DNA from 4 places in the Dendronalium sp. ChiSLP03b genome. Region 1 is predicted to be linked to each of the others. Evidence: predicted binding sites of a transcription regulator. Region 1 holds the regulator's gene; each other region holds the start of a gene.
What was found. Region 1 encodes NtcA, which controls nitrogen genes in cyanobacteria. Its sites were predicted from a motif close to TNTGTANNNNNNNNTACANA; they were not measured.

Region 1 (5,484 bases):
CCCCAAGACCGCAGTGGCTCCCCAAGACCGCGCTGCCTCACCACGAGACTGGCTTTGCAACGCGCTGGCTCATTAATCGCGTCTGTACAGGAGTTAGGAGTTTATGATGTAACTTTCACTCTTCACTCCTCACTAGTAAGACGATTTAAATACCTTTCGATTAAGAGGATAGCAACAATGTCATCTATTGGTCGTGGCGGTTGCCGCATACCCTGTGGCAATAGCTTTGTTAGTCCCTTAGGGGGGTACATCTGCCAATAGCGATCGCGTGCTTCTAAGGTGGTGTAACGCTCATCCACCAAAATAATATTCAGGGCTTCTGTCAATTCCTCAGACAGTTGCTGTTTCCACCGCTTGGCTGTAGTTTGGTTGCCCATTACCAACAAGGAAATGGGAAAGTTCTGCTGTAATGTACCAATGGTAGCGATCGCTTCTTTTGCAGGTACAACTTCGTGATAATGTATTTGCCGATCGAGTCCCATCACTGCTAAACCACATTTGTCTTTACCTGGATCGAAGCCCAAAATAACGGGTTGCGTTGGTGAGAATTCCCTGAAAGTCATAAGTAATTAAAAATTAAAAATTAAAAATCTATAAATGCAATCATATGCTTAGATTTTACCGATCGAGGCTTGCAAACGTTTTTAGGTTCAGGCTAATCTGAATTTTTATTACCGAAGATTCCATGTGAATGGCGAACGCCGATGTCGCTGAGGTCTTGCCCATACTCATGGTAGTACTGCACGTACCCAGATAACGACCGGATCGTCATCTCTGTACCTAGTCACAGCGCCTCCCTCAGCTTAATTTACTCAACATTTTGTTAAGTACTAAAAATTACTTGTCCGTTGATGATTGCTACTAGCTTGACTCTCAAAGGCCCGGCTGTATAAGTGTCCTCTGCCGCGATCGCTTTAATTTCCAAGGACTGATTGTATTGTCTCAATTGGGTGAGAAAGCGCAAAAAAGTGCCGTCTATTTGGACATTTTCTACAATTCCGGCATTACGGGCACGAAATTGGGAAGCAGAAATCAGCAGATCGAGTCTTTGTCGCACCTGATAAGATGTCATGGTTTTGGGATCGGCAGTAGTTGAAGCTAAAATCTGACCTCCTGAAAAGACTAGTTGATTTCGTGCCGCATCGGCAAAAAATTCTATCTGCTTTTCTCCCCTGACGTAATTGCCGGCAGAGAAAATTCGCACCACGTATTCTCGACCATCATTAATCTGCTTAATTAGTTGCTCAACTTTATCTTGGGTAACGCGCAATATCTCCAGATTTGCTGGGTTGGTGCCGGGTTCCGTTAATTCTATATTGGCGTTGCGATTGGCTTCCTGTAAAAGTTGCATCACCGCCTGACGGGCAACGGCAGCTTGGTCAACTCGAACTACGGCAGAAGCTAGAACTTGACCGCGTATTAGGGCCAGCTTACCCAAACGCAAGTCTCGGTATGACTGGTAATATTTCTCCAGTCTTGCTACTTCCTGTTCTAAAAAATCCTGTTGTTTTTCCAATTCTTTGAGGCGAGATTCCTGCTTAGCAAGCACTTGTTCTCGCGAAGTAACTTCTTGATTGCGTTTTTGAATTAATCGATCCAATTGAGCAATTTTTTGGTCGCGCAGTTCAATTGCTAGCTGTCGATTGGCAAGTTCGCGATCGCGTTTTTCAATAGCTGTTTTGGCTTCATCAATGGCCTTGTTAGCTTCGACGTACAATCTTTCGCGTTCTTCCTTCAGTTGGGCAACTGCCGCCTGTAGTGCCTTTCTCTGATTGTTAACGTTTTGTAGTTCAGCTATGGCTTGTTGGTACTGATTTGCTACTTTATCTAGCTGGCTTTGAGTACCTTGGAGTCTAGCTTGAGTTTGGGCTTGTTGACTAATGGTGCGGTTCAGTTGAGCTTGCGTTTCTCGTTGTTTGGCGTTAGCCGCTTGCAAAGATTGATTGATTATCTGCAAGTCTTGCTGCGCCTGTGTTTGTTCTTTTCTTGCTTGATTTAATTCATTCTCTACTTGGCTTTTTTGAGTTTCTGCGGTTTTGAGTTGTTCCCGCTTGTTTCTCAAATCTCTTTGAATATCCTCTAACTCGAAAACTCCTTTCCGCAATCCTTCATCAGCAGCGAATAAAATCGCTAGGGTTGATGCCGAAATTAATCCACCAGTCAGAATAGTTACCAGAACAGCCGTGTTTTTAGGACGGAGGTTGAATAATGAGAGACGTGCTTTGCCTACTCGCGTGCCGATGCGATCGCCAACAGTGGCAATCACGCCTCCCAGAATTAAAATTGCTGCTATGAGGATGTACCCGGTGGTCATCTTCAGCTACCGAAATGCTTCCAGATACAGCCTACTACTTTCAATCATTATCTGTGGAAGAGGGGAGGTTGGCAATAGCTGAAATTACTAAAGATTTTAGATTTACTCCAGCTATGAGTGTCATCTTTGAATGAAGAATACAGAAGTCGAATTCAGAAGGCAGAATGCAATTGGCGCTTGATTCAAACCTGCCACTAATTGGTTGGGGTATTAAACCCATTTATTTCGTACACCAGTTGCACACAGTTTTACTGAATTTTGGCAACTGACATCTTTATTTTTTCTTAATAACACAATACCTGACACCATCCCTTTTCCCAATTGCTTTTAAGTGAACTGCCTACTTAAGGTAACAGGTTTATGCACAGTGATCTTCTTTTTGTGGATAGAAATCATCTTTTTCTCGCGTAAATCGCCCAGCAATCTGGTGACGGTAACGCGAGTAGAACCAATTGCTTCAGCGATCGCTTGGTGAGATAACTTCAGATCGATTGTGATTCCATCGGCACAAGGAACACCAAAATCACGACAGAGAATCAATAGAAAACTCACCAATCTCGAACCCATATCTCGGTGAGCTAAGGTTTCAATCATCATCTCTGTTTGTAAGATCCGCGAAGATAGACCCCGCAGCATTAACATTGATAATTCTGGATTTTCCTTGAGCGCTTGCTCTACTTGTTCAATTGGTGCTGACAGTAATTCAACAGGCGTAAATGCAACCGCATGGTAAAACCGATCCGACTTGTTTCCTGTCAGCAGTGACAATACACCAAAAACACTATTTTCCCGCAGCAGTGCTACCGTTATTTCCTCTCCTGCCTCATATACCCTGGAAAGTTTCACAGCACCCTTCAAAAGGAAATAAACTCGTTCGGCAGGATCTCCAGGAAAAAAGATCGTTTTATTGCGTTCAAACGTTTCCACAACCGGCGGAAACGCTCCGGTCGCCATCTGACGAAAAACATTTGCTAGGGCTTTATCTTGTGTCACGATCATCTCCCTTCCCCTACCCAATGCCGGAAAAACAAAAACTGATTACCTAAGAATACACCTGAAAAATCAATAAAGCACCGTCAACCTTTCTGTACTTTCCTATACTCAAACCTACAACTTGATAGTTATTTGTTCATAATGATACATAATTTTTCATGTTTTTAGCTAGTAGTTGTTATAGGTACTTGCACATTTGTAGTCATCAGGTTTTTTGCCGAAAAATTTACGATATCTTAAGGAATAGTTGGGGATTTTTTCATAGCAAACACACATCTCAATCATCATTTTTGCAAATTTTGTGCAAAGTAAAGATAAACTTGCCGCATACCAAGTTGCATTGATACAGCAGAAGTCAAGAATCATCATGAGCCAGTGCATTGGGCAACTTTGCCGACTTGAAGCAATTGGCATTCATCCGTCATCAACAGCCAATGTATCGGGCAGCTTTGCCGACTTGTAGACGCGCTTTGCCCGGCTTTCCATACTCCTTTGGAGAACCTGTTTGCCCAGCGGCGACCTGAGGAGAAGGGTAGAGTGGTAACTAGTATTCATCCGTCATCAGTCAGCAGTTTTAATTTTGAATTGATTCATCCCCCTTGTAGTTCAATTACTATCTTTGATGGTAAGTCGGCATCAGATTCTAGTATGCTCCTAATGATCGATCGCATTGAAAATTTCTATGCTTAATCTGACTGGAAAAAACGCTTTGGTCACAGGTATTGCCAATAACCGCTCGATCGCCTGGGGTATTGCTCAACAACTGCACAAAGCAGGAGCTAACTTGGGTATTACCTACTTGCCAGATGACCGAGGCAAAATGGAGAAAAAAGTTGCGGAATTGGTAGAACCTCTCAATCCCAGCTTATTTCTTCCCTGTAATGTTCAAAACGATGAACAGATTCAGTCTACTTTTGAAACTATCCGCGATAAATGGGGAAAGCTAGACATTCTCATCCACTGTCTGGCCTTTGCTAACAAAGACGATTTGAGCGGAGATTTTAGTCAAACTTCTCGTTCTGGCTTCAAGACTGCTTTAGAAATCAGCACTTACTCACTGGTGCAACTAAGTGGTGCGGCTAAACCTTTGATGACAGAGGGAGGTAGTATCATCACTCTGACATATTTAGGCGGTGTGCGGGCGATTCCTAACTATAACGTCATGGGAGTTGCCAAGGCGGGATTAGAAGCAAGCGTGCGTTATTTAGCATCCGAATTAGGACCACAAAATATTAGGGTGAATGCCATCTCAGCAGGTCCAATTCGGACTTTGGCATCTTCAGCAGTGGGAGGTATTTTGGACATGATTCACCATGTAGAGCAAGTTGCACCCCTGCGACGCACTGTCACTCAAGAAGAAGTCGGCAATACTGCTGCTTTCTTGTCTAGCGATCTGGCTAGCGGAATTACAGGGCAAGTCCTGTATGTAGATTCAGGATATGAAATCATGGGAATGTAAAGCGATAAAGTGATGAGTGATGAGTGAGGAGTTAAGAATTCATAACTCCTAACTCCTAACTCCTAACTCTTAACTCCCTATGCAAATAAGCGAACGCCAAATTATTCAAACTTCTCGAGTTGCCTCTGTTCACCGCACCACTGGTGAAACTGATGTGCAAGTTAGTATTAACCTGGATGGTACAGGAATGTGTACGGCTGCAACTGGGATTCCGTTTTTGGATCACATGTTGCATCAAATTGCCTCCCACGGGCTGATTGACTTAGAAGTCAAAGCGCAAGGAGACTGGGAAATTGATGACCATCATACCAATGAAGATGTAGGTATTACTCTAGGGCAAGCCTTGAGTAAAGCACTAGGCGATAGGAAAGGTATTGTCCGCTTTGGCAATTTTCTTGCGCCTTTGGATGAAGCTTTAGTTCAGGTAGCACTAGACTTTTCTGGTCGCCCTCACCTCAGCTACGGCTTAGAAATTCCTACCCAACGCGTAGGAACCTATGACACCCAGTTAGTGCGCGAATTCTTTGTGGCCCTAGTAAATCATAGTCAACTGACACTGCATATTCGCCAACTGGATGGTATTAATTCCCATCACATTATTGAAGCAACATTTAAGGCGTTTGCTAGGGCAACGCGGATAGCGGTGGAGATTGACTCTCGTCGTGCTGGTACAATTCCCAGTTCTAAAGGAGTTTTGTGAAGGAAGGGGGGGGATGAA
Region 2 (5,484 bases), on a different contig from region 1:
TGGTTCAGAACCAATTAATCGTAAAACTAGTGAAAAACTTATTGAACAAACAATAAATAATTCTCGTCTTATCCAAGAGAGATCAAAAATTTTTCGCAAAACTATTGAAAAAAATCTAGGTGGTACTGAAGTATTTAGGTATATTCAAAGATTAGTGAGAAGAAGTATATCTGACCGCGAGGGGTCATTTCATGAAAAATTAAATTCTATTTATATTAGAGTTCCAGAACTAAAAAGAGAACTAAAGTCTGAAATTAAAGATGCCGCGTTACGTGTAATTAATTTACTTGAAAAACACGGAATATTAGAAAACATTTTTTATGATGTAGATACATATAGACTCAAACTTGTTATGCCTTTCTTAATATCGGTAGATATGTATAATGTATTTATTTCCTTCCCTGCTACATTGAAGCTAGAAGCAGAATATCTTAGTAATATGCTAGTTCAAATAGCAGAATTTGAGGGTAAATCAATCAATTCTTGGGTCTTTACTCAAAGAATAGGAGAAACTAGCAGTGTTACTCAAAGAATTAATGAAGCACTTAGAAATTCAAAAAACCTAATTGTTCTTTTTGAAGAGAGAGAATTTAGTTCTCCATATACTGAAGGTGAATATAGTACCTGGGAACGGCATTGGAGACCACGAGCTAGGAATAATGATGCTAGATGTATTCCTGTTGCATTGAGGGGAATTAGCACGGAGATTCCTTATCCATTTAATGCATCCGATATTATTGATGCAAGTAGTGGCATAACTAGAGAGAATGCTACCCAGATTTTGAATTTACTAATACCAGATGATAATTCCGTATAATAGAAACTTTGAAAGCAAATAAGTTATCTGAATTAAAATGAATATAGTACAGCCTCTAATCCTTGTTGATTACATTGGACATAGTGAATAACTTAGCTATTTCAGGAGATACCTTAATGACCCAAGTAGAAAAATTTTTGGAAATAGCAAATAAGACTTTTGGTATTGATAATGAAACTGGAAGAGGAAGTTCAAATCCCTTCTATATTCACGTACCAGCTAAAGTAAGTAAGGGTTTTCTAGCAGCAATCCCAAAATCTACAGGAAAAGCTATCTTAACAAACCCACTTATTTTTTTAGGAAATATTCGAGATCCTTTAGTATCTCCTTACGCTGGACAATATACTGTTGGCGCACCTTCAATTTCAATTATAGTTGGGCAATACGGGTTTGGTAAAACTGAACTGATACATCAAATATGTGACTTTCTAAAAAATCGTCATTCAGACCATCAAGGTTTGTTTACTCTACCGATAAATCTTGCTTTTTGCCGTAGTAAATTAGGAGTTTTAAATAGAAACATTAAGCCAAGTGTAGAAGATTTTTCTGATTTGCTTTTTGGTCATCTTCTTAATCAAGCTGAATTTGATAAAAATTTCGTTTTTGAAGATTTACTGCCAATAATTAAACATGGAAATATTCTGTTGATTCTTGATGGATTAGATGAGCTATTATCCAATACTACTCAACATCAGACTTTTTTTGCGGCTTTAACTAATTTTTTGTGTAATAATGAAAAAATCAAATATGGAGGATTTAGATTTAAAGTCATAGTCTGTGCTCGCTTAGAATATCTACGAGCAGTTGATAATTCTGAAGCAACTGAACTTGTAAAAATTATTAATCGTGAGAATTCAAGTAAGATTCCAGTTTCAATTTATTTCTTAAATCTTGATGCTCTGGATGATTCAAGAATTAATAGTTATATAGATTCTACTATTTCTGATGACAAGCTTTTTGAAAAGATTAAAAAAAATAGCAAATTACTAGATATTTTACGTCGTCCTTTACTGTTAAGAATATTCTGCGATCTTGTTAAAAACCGACAAAATTTTGAGTTAGATAATCTTCTTAAAGTTGAACAAGCAGGTGAGTTATTAGAAATTTTTACAGAACGAGCTTCTAAAGATGTAGATTTATCTCATGCTCAAGAGAGAATTGCAGCTTTTACTTGGAATCTGGATAATCTAGCTCGTAAAAGTCTGGAGTTTTACCAAGATGGTAAAGCAGAAATGAATATAGATGATATTAAATCTTTCATTGAACCGATAGGAGGAAATTTTGGTAAATTTGATGATGATGAGGTTTTGAACAGCGTTCATAAATGTCCTTTTTTACAAAGGTTTTCAGACTATAGTGTACGTTTTGCTCATAGGTCTTTTCTAGAGTTTTTTACTGCAAAAGGAGTAGCGATCGCTCTCAAAGAAAAAAATCGTAAACCTTTTGATGAACTAGTTTTAAATGTTGATACAAGAAAATTTTTGAAGTATTTAGTTAATAAGCTATTTAATAGTCAAGATAAATTTGATGAATTAACGAGAGGTTCGTATGGTTTACAAAGCGAACATGAATGGGAACTCAAGACAAATTTGAGTTTTGATGAGTTGGAAAATATTCGGAAAATATTATTACTTTCGATGACAGAACCAGAAAATCCACCAGCAGATACAGAAAAACTTATTAGACGCTTCCTCAAAATAGAAGATGATGGACTTCATCCCCGTTTTCTTCTTTATTGCTATGAATCAGTTGCTGTTTATCTTAGAGATCATCAGTGGGATGAAAAAGTCAGAGGTATTAACCAAGATTTTCATAATCTTTCTAAGTTGCGTCTTGAAAATACATTGTCTAGGCTTGATTTACAAGAGATACCTAGTTATTTAAAAACCCCTTTAAAACTACTAGTTGAAAGGATACTAGATATAGGACAAAGGCTCCGCTACAGATGGGTAAAAGAATATTTAAATGAAGATAAACAACGTTATTTAATTGAAGCTTTCAATGCTGATGAAGAAAAAGAAACGTTGGATCGTATTCGGATGGTTTTAAGACACATTGAGAATTCTATATTTTGAAAATGTAGATTACAAAAGTTTGCGTCGCTTTTGATGTTAGTAACCTGTCTGTACAGTCAGCGATGAATACTTGAAGGGAGAAATTTTTGCAATAGCCTATAAACGAAAATAAAAATGTAACAAAAACTACAAAATTGCTATTTTTCTATAAAACAGAGGCTACGCTAGGCATATATATATCTGGCTCGCGGAGATACCGCGATGAGGAGAAAATTTTATGGTTTCAACACCTGTGCTGCCGCTGGAAGCTGCTTCTCCAGCGCACATTTGCCCATTCGACCAAGCCTGTAGCTACCTAGAGGCGGCAGCTAAGGAATTAAAGTTAGATCGAGGAATAGTAGAAATACTCAGCCACCCGCGCAAAGTGGTGACAGTTTCTATTCCTGTAAAACTGGATAATGGAGAAATCCGAGTTTTTGCGGGACATCGAGTACAGCACTCCGATATCTTAGGGCCTTACAAAGGTGGAACTCGTTACCATCCAGCCGTAACACTGCGGGAAGTGTCGGCTTTAGCAATGCTGATGACTTGGAAATGTGCGCTGTTAGGTATTCCCTATGGTGGTGGTAAGGGGGGTATTGCTATAGATCCAAAACGCTATAGCGTAGGTGAATTAGAGCGTATTACTCGTCGTTATACCAGCGAGTTGATTAAAGATATCGGCCCCGCGGTAGACATTCCCGCACCAGACATGGGTACTTCTGCCCGTGAGATGGCTTGGATGATGGACACTTACTCAGTAAATGTTGGTCATGCTGTACCCGGAGTTGTAACAGGTAAGCCGCTTTCAGTTGGTGGTTCGCTGGGACGGGAAATGGCAACTGGACGCGGCACGATGATTATTGTGCGTGAGGCGCTGGCAGACCAAGGTAAATCCTTAGTGGGAATGCAAGTAGTTATTCAGGGTTTCGGCAATGTCGGAATGGCAGCGGCTGAATTGTTACACCAAGCGGGAGCTAAGATTATAGCTGTCTCAACTGGTGCAGGAGGAGTCTTTGCCAAAGAAGGTCTTGATATTCCCGTATTAAAAGCCTACGCTGCTGCCAACCGTAGAAGTGTTTTTGGTTTTCCCCAAGCTGTACCAATTAGCAATGCAGATTTATTAACTTTGCCCTGTGATGTTTTAATTCCAGCAGCTTTAGAAAACCAAATCACCGAAGAAAATGCCGATCGAATACAAGCGCATATGGTTGCAGAAGCTGCTAATGGTCCAGTTACGCTTGAGGCAAACCTGTCATTAGAGGCGCGAGGTGTGACGGTGCTACCCGATATTTTGGCGAATGCCGGTGGGGTGGTAGTAAGTTATCTAGAGTGGGTACAAGGTCTTTCTTATCTATTTTGGGATGAAGAACGCGTTAACCGCGAAATGGAACACTTGATGGTGCAGGCTTATCGCCAAGTCACTCAACAGTCAAAGTTACGACAAATTCCTCTGCGGTTAGCAGCTTATACGTTGGGGGTGGGTAGGGTTGCCCAGGCACTAACTGATAGAGGTCTTTATCCTTGATCGTACTCAGTGCTGAGTGCTGAGTAAGAAGAGTACTCAGCACTTTTCATATTCATTGCGCTTGATACTGGTCGCGCAAAACACGACGCATAATTTTGTTAGAACTAGTGCGAGGTAAATTATCAACGATGACAACATCGTGAATTTTGAATAAAGGATTAAGACGCTGGTTAATTGCTGTTTGCAGAGATGTGGCGATCGCAGTTTTATTCTCTTGCATATCTGGTTTAACCACCGCATAGATAATTAATTGGCTTGGCCCCCCTGACAAAGAGGAAGCAATAGCAGCAGTTTCCCAGATTCCTTCCTCAGCATTGAGAACTTGTTCAATCTCAGCAGAGCTAACTTTGATACCTCCTAGGTTCATAGTATCGTCAACGCGACCGCGAGCGCGGTAGTAGCCGTTGGGCAACCTTTCTATCTGGTCGCCATGACGGCGCAGAGGTACTGGATGCTGGGGGACATTGGCGAAATACACTTGGTGATGATCGGCGTTTAATAACTCAGTCGAAAGTCCAATCGATGGCGGAATAATAAACACCTCGCCTTTGTTAGCAGGATGGCCATCTGAGTCGAGAATCAGAATGTCTAGCCCCAAGGCAGGTGTGGTAAAAATCGAGGGAGCAGAGGGCTGGACTAAAGTACCAGTTATATAGCCTCCTCCGATTTCTGTGCCACCGCAATATTCGATAATTGGTTTGTATCTAGCTAGAGACATGAGGTAGAACATATCCTCAGGCTTAGAACACTCACCCGTCGAGCTAAAAGCTTTAATAGCGCTCCAGTCTAGACCTTGCATACAAGCAGTTGTTTTCCAAATATTCACTAGACTAGGTACTACACCAAGTATATTTACTTTTACATCTTGTATAAACTTTCCATAGCTTCTGTCTGTAGGTTTTCCATAGTAAAGGGCGATCGTCGCCCGATTAATCAGGCTGGCGTAAATCAGCCACGGGCCCATCATCCATCCTAAATTCGTATGCCACGCCACTACGTCTCCTAGCTGGATGTCGTGATGCAGATGCCCATCAGCAGCACATTTGATCGGGGTGGTTTGCGTCCAGGGAATGACTTTGGGTTCT
Region 3 (5,484 bases), on a different contig from region 1:
TCTGAACTCTAACTTAGTACTATACCGTTACTAAGTTGGACTCAATTTCAGTCGTGACTTTAATCATCTCCTAATAGCGATCGCCACTTTAACTTAGGTGTGCGATCGCTTCATTTTTCTCAGTAAAACTTATCATATTTCAGCAACTATTCTATTTACATATCGTCTAAATCAATATCCATTTTGATTTGGATTTTTTTGGTTGCAAGTAGTATTTCATAGGTATTAAGTAATAGGATATTTTACTATTACTTAATATCTATTTTTTATTTTAGGGATATTACTATTTATTGAATATATCTAAGTTTTGAGTAATAAATAAATGTATAAATAACAGAGATTTAGGAACTTTATATTTTATATATTGTCTAAGTAACTAACAGAAGAAAAAATAATTTTACTGGAGTAAAAATCAATGTTTACTTTAAATCGTTGGCAATCTGCAACATCTGCTCTCATGGCTTTAAGCATTACAGCCGGGACTGTAGCACCCTTTATTGCAGTTTCGCCATCTTTGGCTCAAACTACTTTTTCTGATGTTTCATCTAACTATTGGGCAGCACAGTTTATTCAAGAATTGTCACAAAGAGGTGTAATCGCAGGATTTCCTGATGGGAGCTTTCGTCCAGAAGAGGCAGTGACACGCGCTCAATTTGCCGCGATGGTCAACAAAGCTTTCCAAAAAGCACAGCAACGGCAGCCAATCAGTTTTATTGATGTGCCAAGCGACTACTGGGCATCTAGTGCCATTCAGCAAGCCTATACTATTGGTTTCTTATCAGGATATCCCGGCAATCGTTTTGAGCCTAACCAAGCTATTCCCCGCCAGCAAGTTTTAGTTTCTCTCGCCAACGGTCTGGAGTATTCCGCCAGTACCAATGTCGAAAGCACTCTGCAATACTTCAATGATGGTTCTAGCATCGCTGACTACGCTCGTAGTCCGATCGCTGCGGCAACTGAAAAGAAAATTGTAGTGAACTATCCAAATGTGAAATTCTTGAATCCAACCACAACTGCTACACGCGCCCAGGTAGCAGCTTTCATCTACCAAGCATTGGTGAGTTCTAATCAAGCTTCAGCAATTAACTCGCCTTATATCGTTGCTCTGGGAAATACTACACCAACACCGATATCTGTAACAATTCCTCAAGGCACTGCCATACCTGTGAAGTACGATCAGGCTAAAAAAATTCTGGTTACTAAGGATGAAACCGCGCCTTTGACACTGACAGTATCGCAGAACGTGGTTACGCAAGATGGATCTGTAGTGATTCCTGCTGGTAGTCAAGTTGTCGGTCAACTCAAACCTGCTACAGGTGGTTCTCAATTCATTGCTGAAAAACTGGTGTTAACCACAGGACAAGAATATCAGCTTAACGCTTCTTCTGAAGTGATTACCAAAACAGAAACTGTCAAGAAGGGCATTAGTACTAGTGCAATCATTAAAGATACTGTTCTAGGTGCAGGAGCGGCGGCTGCGGTATCTGCGGTTACTGGCGATCGCGCCATTGCTACAGAAGAAGTTTTAGGTGGCGCTGGTATCGGTGCTTTGATTGGTTTATTCTTTGGCAAAAAGAGTGTTGACTTAGTCGCAATTAACCCAGACACCGATTTACAAATGACAATCAATCAAAATTTGCTGGTTTCACTTAGATAGTTAATGTTAGTGGTCAGTGGTCGGTGGCAAATGACAACTAACAACTAACAACTGACAACTGACTAACTCCCGACTTCCGGCAACCAAATAATAAACGTAGTTCCCGGTGCGTCGAGTGAAGAAAACTTAGAGTTAATCGCAGGGCTGAAAACCTCAATTTCGCCCTGCATTTGCTCTATTAATTGTTTAGCGATCGCTATTCCCAAACCTGTACCCGGTATTTCTGTTTGTGCCTGTACGCCCCGATAATGGCGTTCTCCTAGATGTTCTAAATCTTGTGGGGGAATGCCAGGGCCACTATCACTAATGGCGATTCCTTGAAAATTAGCTTTTTGTTGTCCCGCTTGAATGAAAATTTTACCGCCTGCGGGGGTATATTTCAGGGCATTGTCTACAATATTGCTCAATACCTCTTGTAAGGCTTTGATATTAGCGCGTACTAGCGGCAAGTTTTGCGGAATTTCTACTTTCAGTTGCAGATTTCGCTCTTGGGCGATTGCTCGAGCCGAGACTAACAATGGTGCTAATAAATCGGCTACAGCGCAATCCGCTGCTTTATCCCCCGTTCCTGGCAACAATAGTGCTGGTTTAGGTTCTTTTTGCACTGTTGCTTCCACAAATACTTCATTTTCAGGCAGGGTGAGTGGTGCTAAATCTGCATCCCAGTCAATGACTTTCTCAAATTGTTGCAGCAGTTCTTGGAGGCGATCGCTTTCCCGAACTATATTATCTCCCACATCTCGGTTAGGATCGCCTGGTCGCAGTCGCTTTAACAGCAACTTACCAAAAGTCCGCAATGCTGTTAACGGGTTGCGAAACTGGTGCAATAAGTTATCAAGTAAATCTCGCTGCTGTTCTTGCAGAATTTGTTGTTGATGCAGCTGATGTTGCAACCATGCTCGACGCTGATCCAAAACACAAGCGATCGCCAGCGTTTGCCCTATCCTTTGAATTTCACTTTGCTCTTGTTCATTCCAAGGCCGGTCTTCCCTACCTGTCACCAGTAATCCCATCATCATACCCTCATGAATCAGAGGTAACACCATTTGGTGTCCACTGAGCAAGTATTCCTCTTTGAAATTGGGTTGCTCAGTATCTGGTGTCTCTGTCTCCCGTGAAGCAGCGGGAGATTCTGAACCCACTGTCAATAATTTTTCCTGTTGCTGGGGTAATACCAAAACATTGCCAATTTGCAGTTGGTTGCCTGCTGTTGCCTCAGTAATCTCTTGGGCTGGCTGTAATACTGCTGTCTCTGGGTAAACTACCAGAGGAATCAGCTTTGCCTTACCTGAGGAAGCCTCTACCAATTCTTGGGTGAGGTAAACAACACTTAAAGTTGCTCCCAACCCTTGGGTTAGCAATGCTATTTGCTCTCGGCATAGCGCCACAAAATCCGAACTGGCAGACATTAACATTTTTCAGCTCTTGCTCAGGATCGCTAACTTTGAAGGAAGATAAAAGAAGAAGCTTAATTTTCCCTCATTTAATAAAGCTTAACTAAAATCTTCTCAGTGATGGTTTGTACCAGGGGATTATATCCTCCATGGCTGCTGATTTATCTATATTCAAAAATATTATTTTTGTTGTATCAAAAGTTAAGAAACTATTGATCTTTAGAACTAGAACCTATATAATTACGACGGATTTTGTAGCTATCACTACAATCTATAGCTTGAAAGAGGAGGACAATAGGTTGGCAAGAAGACGGAAAAGGAAAAGTCGTCGTCGCCAGGAAGGACGGCGGATTCTCGAGCATGTGCCTCAATTTAGCATCGAAAGCGGCGAAGAAAAACCTGTGACAGCAGCAAGAAAATTCATTCAAGCTGAAAACATCGCGCCACCAGCGTTGCTACTCGTAAAGCGCAACGAACACACCACAGACCGTTATTTTTGGGCAGAAAAGGGTCTGTTTGGTGCTCAATACGTAGAAGAAAACCATTTCTTGTTTCCCAGCTTGCGGACATTAGAAGGTCCCGTAGGCCCTGAACCTGTTGCAGTGGCTAGTCGTTAAACATAAATGGTTATCTGATATCTTGAGTGTGGCTTCTGACAATCATTTAACTGGCAAACCTTCTCTGTTTATGCAAGATTTTTGTTTTTTTTAAGTTTCTAAGTAATTTGCCAGTAGAGCTAGTCCAAATAGTTGGACGATCAACTCTGCTCAAACCACATCAGTTTGTATGAGTTGATTTCTAGTTAAATGATGCAGCAGGGAGATAGGAGAGAGCGAAACGCATCCACAAGCGAGAGTTGAGTTGCGCTCTTATCTAGAGGATTGACTAATTCAGTAAGCCTGTCAACAAATATGGCTTTTTCCCTACGACATTTCGCCGTAGGGAAATCAACATCACACCAGTCGTCTTTCCTCCTCCCTAATGTCTATTTACTGAAGAATTTGCCAGAAGTCTGCATCTCACACTGAAAGACGGTCATAAAAGCTAACAGTTACTCACCCAGCTTTAGCTGTAATGCCCTCTGTAACTCTATGAGTTCATCTCGGTGGGCGATTACAGTGAGCTTACTTGAGAAGGTTTGCTGATTCGGGGTTGCTTCCAATTTCAGCGACACCTTCTCAAGTCTTCCAGATTTTTTCCAATAAAAAAGGCCACTTAAGGGCGATAACAGCACTATTCCTAGAAAGAGCGTACTGAGGCTAGGAAAAAGTAGCGACAACACCAATGATAGACAAGCAAGACCAGCGGTCGCCAGCAGTGTCAAAAATACAGCTAAAAACCAACTTGGTTGAACAAACCCTTCAAAAGTCACTTGGTTTTGTTCTCGGTTCACCGCTGCCACTCGATAAGACCGAGAGCGGAAATACTCTTTAATTTTCGGCATTAAAGCAGCTTCCTCTTGCTCAGATACCAGTTGCGCTGTTTCTGTACGGTCTTTGGTAGAGGCACGAATAAAGAAAATCAGCCCAACCGCTAATAACAAAGTTAGTAGCAGCGTGGATGGCAGAATAGCAGTATCCATAACTAATTGCATCTTTTGACTGTTGACCATTGACTGTTTGACCGTTGACTGTTAATAGTCAACGACCATTACAAGTCATCCTTTAGCTTATCAATACTAATTATTCGTTAGTTTGTCCTCCGATTGATGTACTCGTCCCAAAGCTGAGCCAAATCCTGCGCTTGAACTTCCCATTCTGGAGAAACTAGGTACATTCGCCTAGGCCGTCCCCGCCCTTCGAGTTTTTTCCAATACCCAGTAATTGCTCTTTGATCCTCTAGAAATTTGATTGCACTATAAAGCACGGTATCCGAAAGCCTATAGGTTGGGTATTCAGTTTCTAATTGTTGGATTAACTCAGTGCCGTAGGATTCACCTCGTAGCAAAATATACATGATATAACATACTGCTAGTTCCTGACAGAGGTAAGTTGGCGGAGGATTCTCAAAGAATTGATATATATCCTCAAGTTTCATAGTTAGTGAATGGCTAAAAAAATGCCTTAAGGTAGAATCTACAAACCTTGTAGTCAGTATATAGTGATACTCTAAATGAGTAAGTATATATCGCTACTGAGGCAGAATTTCCAAAGTGTAAACATTAAGTAACGACCCACGCTACTGAAGTCGCGGGACGCAATCGTGCAGATTTTAGGGCGTAGGAATGTAAAACCCTACGCTCCTACCCAAACTCTAGGCGGTGTGTTGAGGAGCAATTAAGACAGTGGCTTTGCCTCTGCCCAGGTGTCTAGTGATGCCGAGCTTGTTAGAACTGCTGAAACATAAGATGCCATCGAAGAAATTTTACAGGTAAAATGCCTTTTTGTCTGTAAAAGTTAGTAAACACTTTCTTTTACAGTAGTTATCCCAGTG
Region 4 (5,484 bases), on a different contig from region 1:
GTACCGCCGGGACTCGTAACGCGATCTTTTAATTCTGCTGGGTGGATTTTACTTTCCTCTAACAGTCTTGCTGTTCCTAGTACAGTTTGCAAGGCTAGCTGATTGGCAATTCCCCTCGGTAAACCTGCTGCTACTCCCCCATCGGCGAGTGCTTCTACCATCAAGGCTACATAAGCGGGACCACTACCAGACAGTCCTGTCACTGCATCCATCAGAGTTTCTGAAACTTCTACGACTTCCCCCACCGCCGAAAAGATTTGCTGCGCTATTTGCTGGTGCTTGGTGTTGGTGTATGCACCTAAACACATGGCAGTAATTCCTGCCCCTACAGTTGCTGGGGTATTGGGCATAGCTCTGATAACTGGTAATTGCGGAAATGCTCCTTCTAGCTGATTTAAAGACACTCCCGCCAAAATAGAAATTACTAAAGGTGAGTATGCTGCCTCCAGAATACCTGCTAATTCTTGAGCCATGGCACTAAACACCTGCGGTTTTACTGCTAAAAATACTACTTCACTTGCTAGAGCGAAAACTGAGCTATTATCTGCGGTTACAGTCACATCATATTGCTGCTGTAAAAAACCCTGGCGTGCTAATAAAGGTTCGCTGACTATAACTTCTGAAGGTTGATAAATTCCATGCACGAGTAAGCGGGATAATAATGCTTCTCCCATTACCCCACCACCAATTAAACCAAATCTAATAGTCATGAGCTAATAATCACTAGTCAATAGTCAATAGCCAATAGCCAATAGTCGAAGACTGTGGACTTTGGAACGCCAATTGCTACAAGTCGGCAAAGCCGCCCAACGCATTGGCTCTTCTTGACTATGGACTAATGACTAATTTAACCTTATTGTGCCATCCGATTAGCGTCATTACCCCAGTTTTGGGTTGGAGTACTTGCGGCAGGACGTGAGGGACGAGCTGGTGGTTGTGGTACTTCATGAATAACTCCACCTTGGGTACTAACTTGCACGCAACTGGGCGTAAACAAAAAGATGCTTTCTCCAATGCGCTCTTGATGTCCATCTAGTGCGTAAGTTCCACCTGCAACAAAATCTACTGCCCTTTGTGCTTGATCGGGATCCATTATAGTTAAATTTAATACCACTGACTTGCGCTCGCGCAATGCTTGAATTGCCTGAGGCATTTCTTCAAATGTACGTGGTTCTAGTACTAATACTTCTGAAATCCCGTTAATTGCTCCTGGCATACCGATTACATTCCCCATTGTAGACTTTGTTCCAACTGCTACATCTTCACCCATTGTAGTCACGGGTTCGCGCCAACGTCGATTCTGAGCAGTAGCCTCTGCTGGTGCTGGCTGGGGATTTTCTTGTTGATACAAATTTTGGTAGTTATCTGTATCTGGTTCTTCCTCATAGTACTCATATTCCACTTGTTCGTTTAGACCTACAAAGTCTCGAAGTTTGGAAAATATATTGTTCATTGTTTACGCTCCTGGTAAAAGTTACCTTTATTGATGTGGTTATTAGTTGATTTAACCAACTTCAGATCGCTACAAAGGGCAGACAACTTAGTAATTTTATCGCTGTTTGTAGCCTCTATTACAGCTATGAATAATGCACTAACGCTTTAGGGAACGCCTGTACATTAACTTAGATACAATAATGAGTCAAGATTATATCCTAATGATTGTCCGAAAAAAAGGCTACTTTAGTGCTTTTTTAATTAGTATTCACTTTTGTTAATACTAATTAAAAAGTCATATAAAGCACTAGTATTCTCGCAAGCTCCTCCGTATGCAATCAGAGTTTGATTAATATCAAAACCAACATCAAGGGGCTTGTACGCTAAGTGCGATCGCCAAACAATATAGTCCCCAATCTTACCATCGTTGCGCCAGCTTGCACTGCCAGTTGGTAGTCACCCGACATACCCATTGACAACTGCTGCATTTTAATGTCAGGACAATTTTGTGACTGGATTTCTTGAGCCAAGTTGTATGTACTCTTGAATACACTTAATATTTCAGTGGCTTTTAATCCTAAAGGCGGAATTGTCATCAAACCTTGAATTTGTAAAGTTTTACACTGATCGAGTGCGGGTAAATCACCTAATAGTTCTGACACACTCCAACCTGACTTGTTGGGGTCTGGGAGAATTTTCACTTGTAGGCAAACTTGGGGATGGACTCCTAACTCTTGTGCTAATTGATTTAAGCGCTGTGCCAGCTTCAAATTATCTACAGAATGAATCCATTGAAATAGTTCAAGGGCCTTTTTGGCTTTATTACTTTGCAAATGTCCAATGAAGTGCCAGGTAATATCCGATAAGTCGTGCAACTCGGCTTGTTTACTGGCAGCTTCTTGGATACGGTTTTCACCGAAATCACGAATTCCGGCAGCATAAGCAGAACGAATGACTTCAGCCGGGACTTGCTTACTGACAGCAATCAACCGTACTGAAGGCGGCAGGGAGGCGCGTATTTTAGCAATACGTTCGCTAATCGAACTGGTCATTGGAAGGTGCGTTGGAAAACACTCTGAAGCTGATCGTACTCCTGAGATTGACCACTGCGACGCAGGGTACGCAAACGATTTTCCAACAACATTCTCGCTTCTGTACGTCCTATAGGCTGAAATTTAATACCTTTGACATCATTTGCGACCAAAAAAAACAAACGTTGGGCATACAGAGTAGTAAACAGATCCTGGTTCTCGTCAACCATGCAGATCCGATAAAGCAAACCCCAAGTTGGATGATTTATGTAAGTCTCTGAGTTTTCTGGATTCATTGAGTGGTCAAGGTAGGAGTATATATCTCTTTTCGCAGTTAAATGCACACATTCAGACGATAATAACTCCCTTTCGCCAGAATATTTGTGCAAAGTTGTGCGATCAACAATTTTTGCCGGCCAGTAGCGGCGATGAAAACCTCGATCTAGTTCCTAATGGGCAGATGAAGCTAATAGTAGGGAAGGAAAACACGATAATAGAAGCGATAATTCGCGTGTTGCCCAGCTTTTTCTTTCAGAAAAGGGTTCTTTAGCCAAGCAGTAGAGTCACCTGCTTTAAGGGCTAGCTAGGCAACCGAAACTGCACAAAGTAGACGCGTAGTGCGAAGCAGAAACCGTTCGTCGTTTGAGGGTTCCAAAGGGTAGGCTAGAGTTGAAGCTTGGCGATAGATATCGGAATTCAGCTTTGGTAATTTATACCCAGTTGTCATTTGTGACCTGGAAAAGCCTCCATCCTCTTGTCTGAGGCTTCCAGTGACAACGGCATATACTCTTGAAAATTTACTAGGCCAAAAGCCGACTCTCATACTTCTGTTTACTCTAACTTCTCTCCATGTTGCCATAATTATCGCTTTGCGGAGCAAAATAGCTGATAGTGAGTTTTCAGAAGGCAATAGGCAAGAGTCAGTGTTTATTCCCCAATCCCCAATCTCCAGTCCCCAATCAAGATTGATTTCCGAAAACTACCCGCACTCCCCAAAATATAGTTAAAGTTGCGATCGCTAGCCAATCCCAAGATTTTAATCGTAATTCATGCCACTTGACTTGGTGTTCGTTGGGACTGGTAAAACCGCGAACCATCATGGCACTAGCCATTTGTTCTGCCCGTAATAGCAGATTCTCTAATAGTCGCTCTGCGATTATCATCCAAACTTTGACTGCTCCTTTTAATCCTAGCTTTTTCCAATTTATTGCCCTTGTCATCACAGAACGAACTAAATTTTGCACTTCTTCTAAAACTAGGGGAATAAACCGCAAGGATAAAGTTAAAGTTAGAGTAATTTCGGTTACAGGTATTTTCAGCCGTTGCAGGGGCTGCATTAAGCTTTCTATGGCAGAAGTGATTTCTTCTGGTGCGGTTGTAAGCAAATACAGATTAGTGCTGTAGATCACGGTGAACAAAATCGTACTCAGGCGCACCGCCAAATCTAAAGAACGGCGAGTTACTTTGACTGGCCCTTTGTGAAACAGAATGTAGCTGTAGCCTTTGTTACTATCTGTTTCCTTTTGGACAACTTGAGAATTATTTGTATTGGATGGCTGGCTTAAGACTTGTTCGTTAGCTGGTAGACGTGGCTGATAATCTATACCCAGTCCATCAGGACTAACTGCTCCAATAATCAAGACCAAAAAAGTGAGTGTCAACAGCCACCCCATTTGCTGTTGCCAAACTCGTCGAGGAATTCTGGCAACTAAGGTAAATAGAATTAACAGTACTACTAGTAGTATGCGCCATTGGTTATTGGCAAAACTGTAGCTTGTCAAAAAGCTCATCAACCAGGCAATCTTGACTCGTGCATCGAGTTTATGTAGCCAAGTTTGCGGTTGTTCTAAATATAGTCCTAGCGGTAGCGATCGCAGTAAATCCATTTCTAAGTGCTGAGTTGTAGAAAGTTAGGGAGGAGAGAGTGAGGAAGGAGTCAGAGTTTTGTCAATTACCAAATTTAAATTGTGTTCTCACTTCTAACTCTTGATTATGTTGCCCTGCAATATAACGCTTAGCACACTTTCTTCTCCTTACTCTTGTACAGACGCGTAGACGCTCGTAAGAGTATAATCGCGTCTGTACTCAGCACTATTTAACGCGAGTTGCTCTATTGACGCTACCACTTTCCATATCTCGGACTTTTTTACTGCGCCATAGTAAACGAATGGGAGTGCCCTTGAATCCTAATTGTTGCCGGAATTGTCTTTCAATGTAACGGCGGTAGTTGTCGTTGAAGCGTTTTGCTTCGTTAACAAATAGAGCGATGGTTGGCGGTTGCGTACTTACTTGCGTACCATAATAAATTTTGCCCTGACGACCGCCACGTGAGGCTGGCGGTGAATGCCAGCTAACAGCATCTGTTAGGACTTCGTTAATTACTGATGTAGTGACGCGGCGTTTATGTGACTCAGCTGCTATGTTGACAAATTCTAAAATCTTTTCTACCCGTTGTCCTGTTAAGGCACTAACAAAGATGGTTTCTGCCCAGTCGGTAAAATTTAGCCGTGCTTGCAGATTTTTTTCATAGTCGTAGATCGTGTAAGAGTCTTTTTCGACAGCATCCCACTTATTGACGACGATGATGCAAGCTCGACCTTCTTCGATAATCCGCCCAGCTAATTTTTGGTCTTGCTCGGTGACTCCATCAAGGGCATCTAAAACTAATAAAACCACATCGGCGCGACGAATTGCTTTGAAGGCACGGTTAATACTAAAGAATTCTGTGCCGTATTCTATATGTTTCTTTTTGCGAATCCCGGCAGTGTCAATTAAACGGTAGGTTTGCCCATCTCGCTCCACGATGGTATCAATAGCATCGCGAGTTGTGCCGGAAATCGGGCTGACAATCGCCCTTTCCTCGCCTACGAAAGCGTTTAATAAACTTGATTTACCAACATTTGGCCGCCCGATAATTGCGACTTTGATTTCATTAGTTTCCGGTACTTCATCAACGGTAGGAATGTGATTAATTAACTCGTCGAGGATTTCTCCCGTACCACTACCATGAATTGCGGAG

Region 2: RMY31_RS32020 (Glu/Leu/Phe/Val dehydrogenase) is a predicted target of NtcA. The motif match lies at 3,006-3,025, and genes of this name have one in related genera.
Region 3: RMY31_RS05115 (DUF3155 domain-containing protein) is a predicted target of NtcA. The motif match lies at 3,303-3,322, and genes of this name have one in related genera.
Region 4: RMY31_RS09265 (cell division protein SepF) is a predicted target of NtcA. The motif match lies at 1,559-1,578, and genes of this name have one in related genera.

The regions. Positions count from the first base shown of each region.
Region 1 is NZ_JAVRBR020000110.1:7,300-12,783, reverse strand. Features, by position in the region: gene RMY31_RS25345 (pre-16S rRNA-processing nuclease YqgF) at 123-563, opposite strand; gene RMY31_RS25340 (DUF3084 domain-containing protein) at 824-2,314, opposite strand; gene ntcA (global nitrogen regulator NtcA) at 2,642-3,313, opposite strand; gene fabI (enoyl-ACP reductase FabI) at 3,990-4,766, shown strand; gene hisB (imidazoleglycerol-phosphate dehydratase HisB) at 4,846-5,466, shown strand.
Region 2 is NZ_JAVRBR020000140.1:65,762-71,245, reverse strand. Features, by position in the region: gene RMY31_RS32030 (metallophosphoesterase) at 1-817, shown strand, start outside; gene RMY31_RS32025 (NACHT domain-containing protein) at 934-2,892, shown strand; gene RMY31_RS32020 (Glu/Leu/Phe/Val dehydrogenase) at 3,110-4,399, shown strand; gene RMY31_RS32015 (AMP-binding protein) at 4,452-5,484, opposite strand, start outside.
Region 3 is NZ_JAVRBR020000018.1:85,193-90,676, reverse strand. Features, by position in the region: gene RMY31_RS05130 (conjugal transfer protein TrbI) at 1-34, shown strand, start outside; gene RMY31_RS05125 (S-layer homology domain-containing protein) at 416-1,657, shown strand; gene RMY31_RS05120 (sensor histidine kinase) at 1,720-3,072, opposite strand; gene RMY31_RS05115 (DUF3155 domain-containing protein) at 3,351-3,668, shown strand; gene RMY31_RS05110 (cofactor assembly of complex C subunit B) at 4,103-4,633, opposite strand; gene RMY31_RS05105 (PadR family transcriptional regulator) at 4,741-5,088, opposite strand.
Region 4 is NZ_JAVRBR020000039.1:9,506-14,989, reverse strand. Features, by position in the region: gene proC (pyrroline-5-carboxylate reductase) at 1-710, opposite strand, end outside; gene RMY31_RS09265 (cell division protein SepF) at 854-1,453, opposite strand; gene RMY31_RS09260 (YggS family pyridoxal phosphate-dependent enzyme) at 1,818-2,486, opposite strand; gene pipX (transcriptional coactivator PipX) at 2,483-2,761, opposite strand; gene RMY31_RS09250 (hypothetical protein) at 3,049-3,324, opposite strand; gene RMY31_RS09245 (energy-coupling factor transporter transmembrane protein EcfT) at 3,425-4,351, opposite strand; gene der (ribosome biogenesis GTPase Der) at 4,557-5,484, opposite strand, start outside.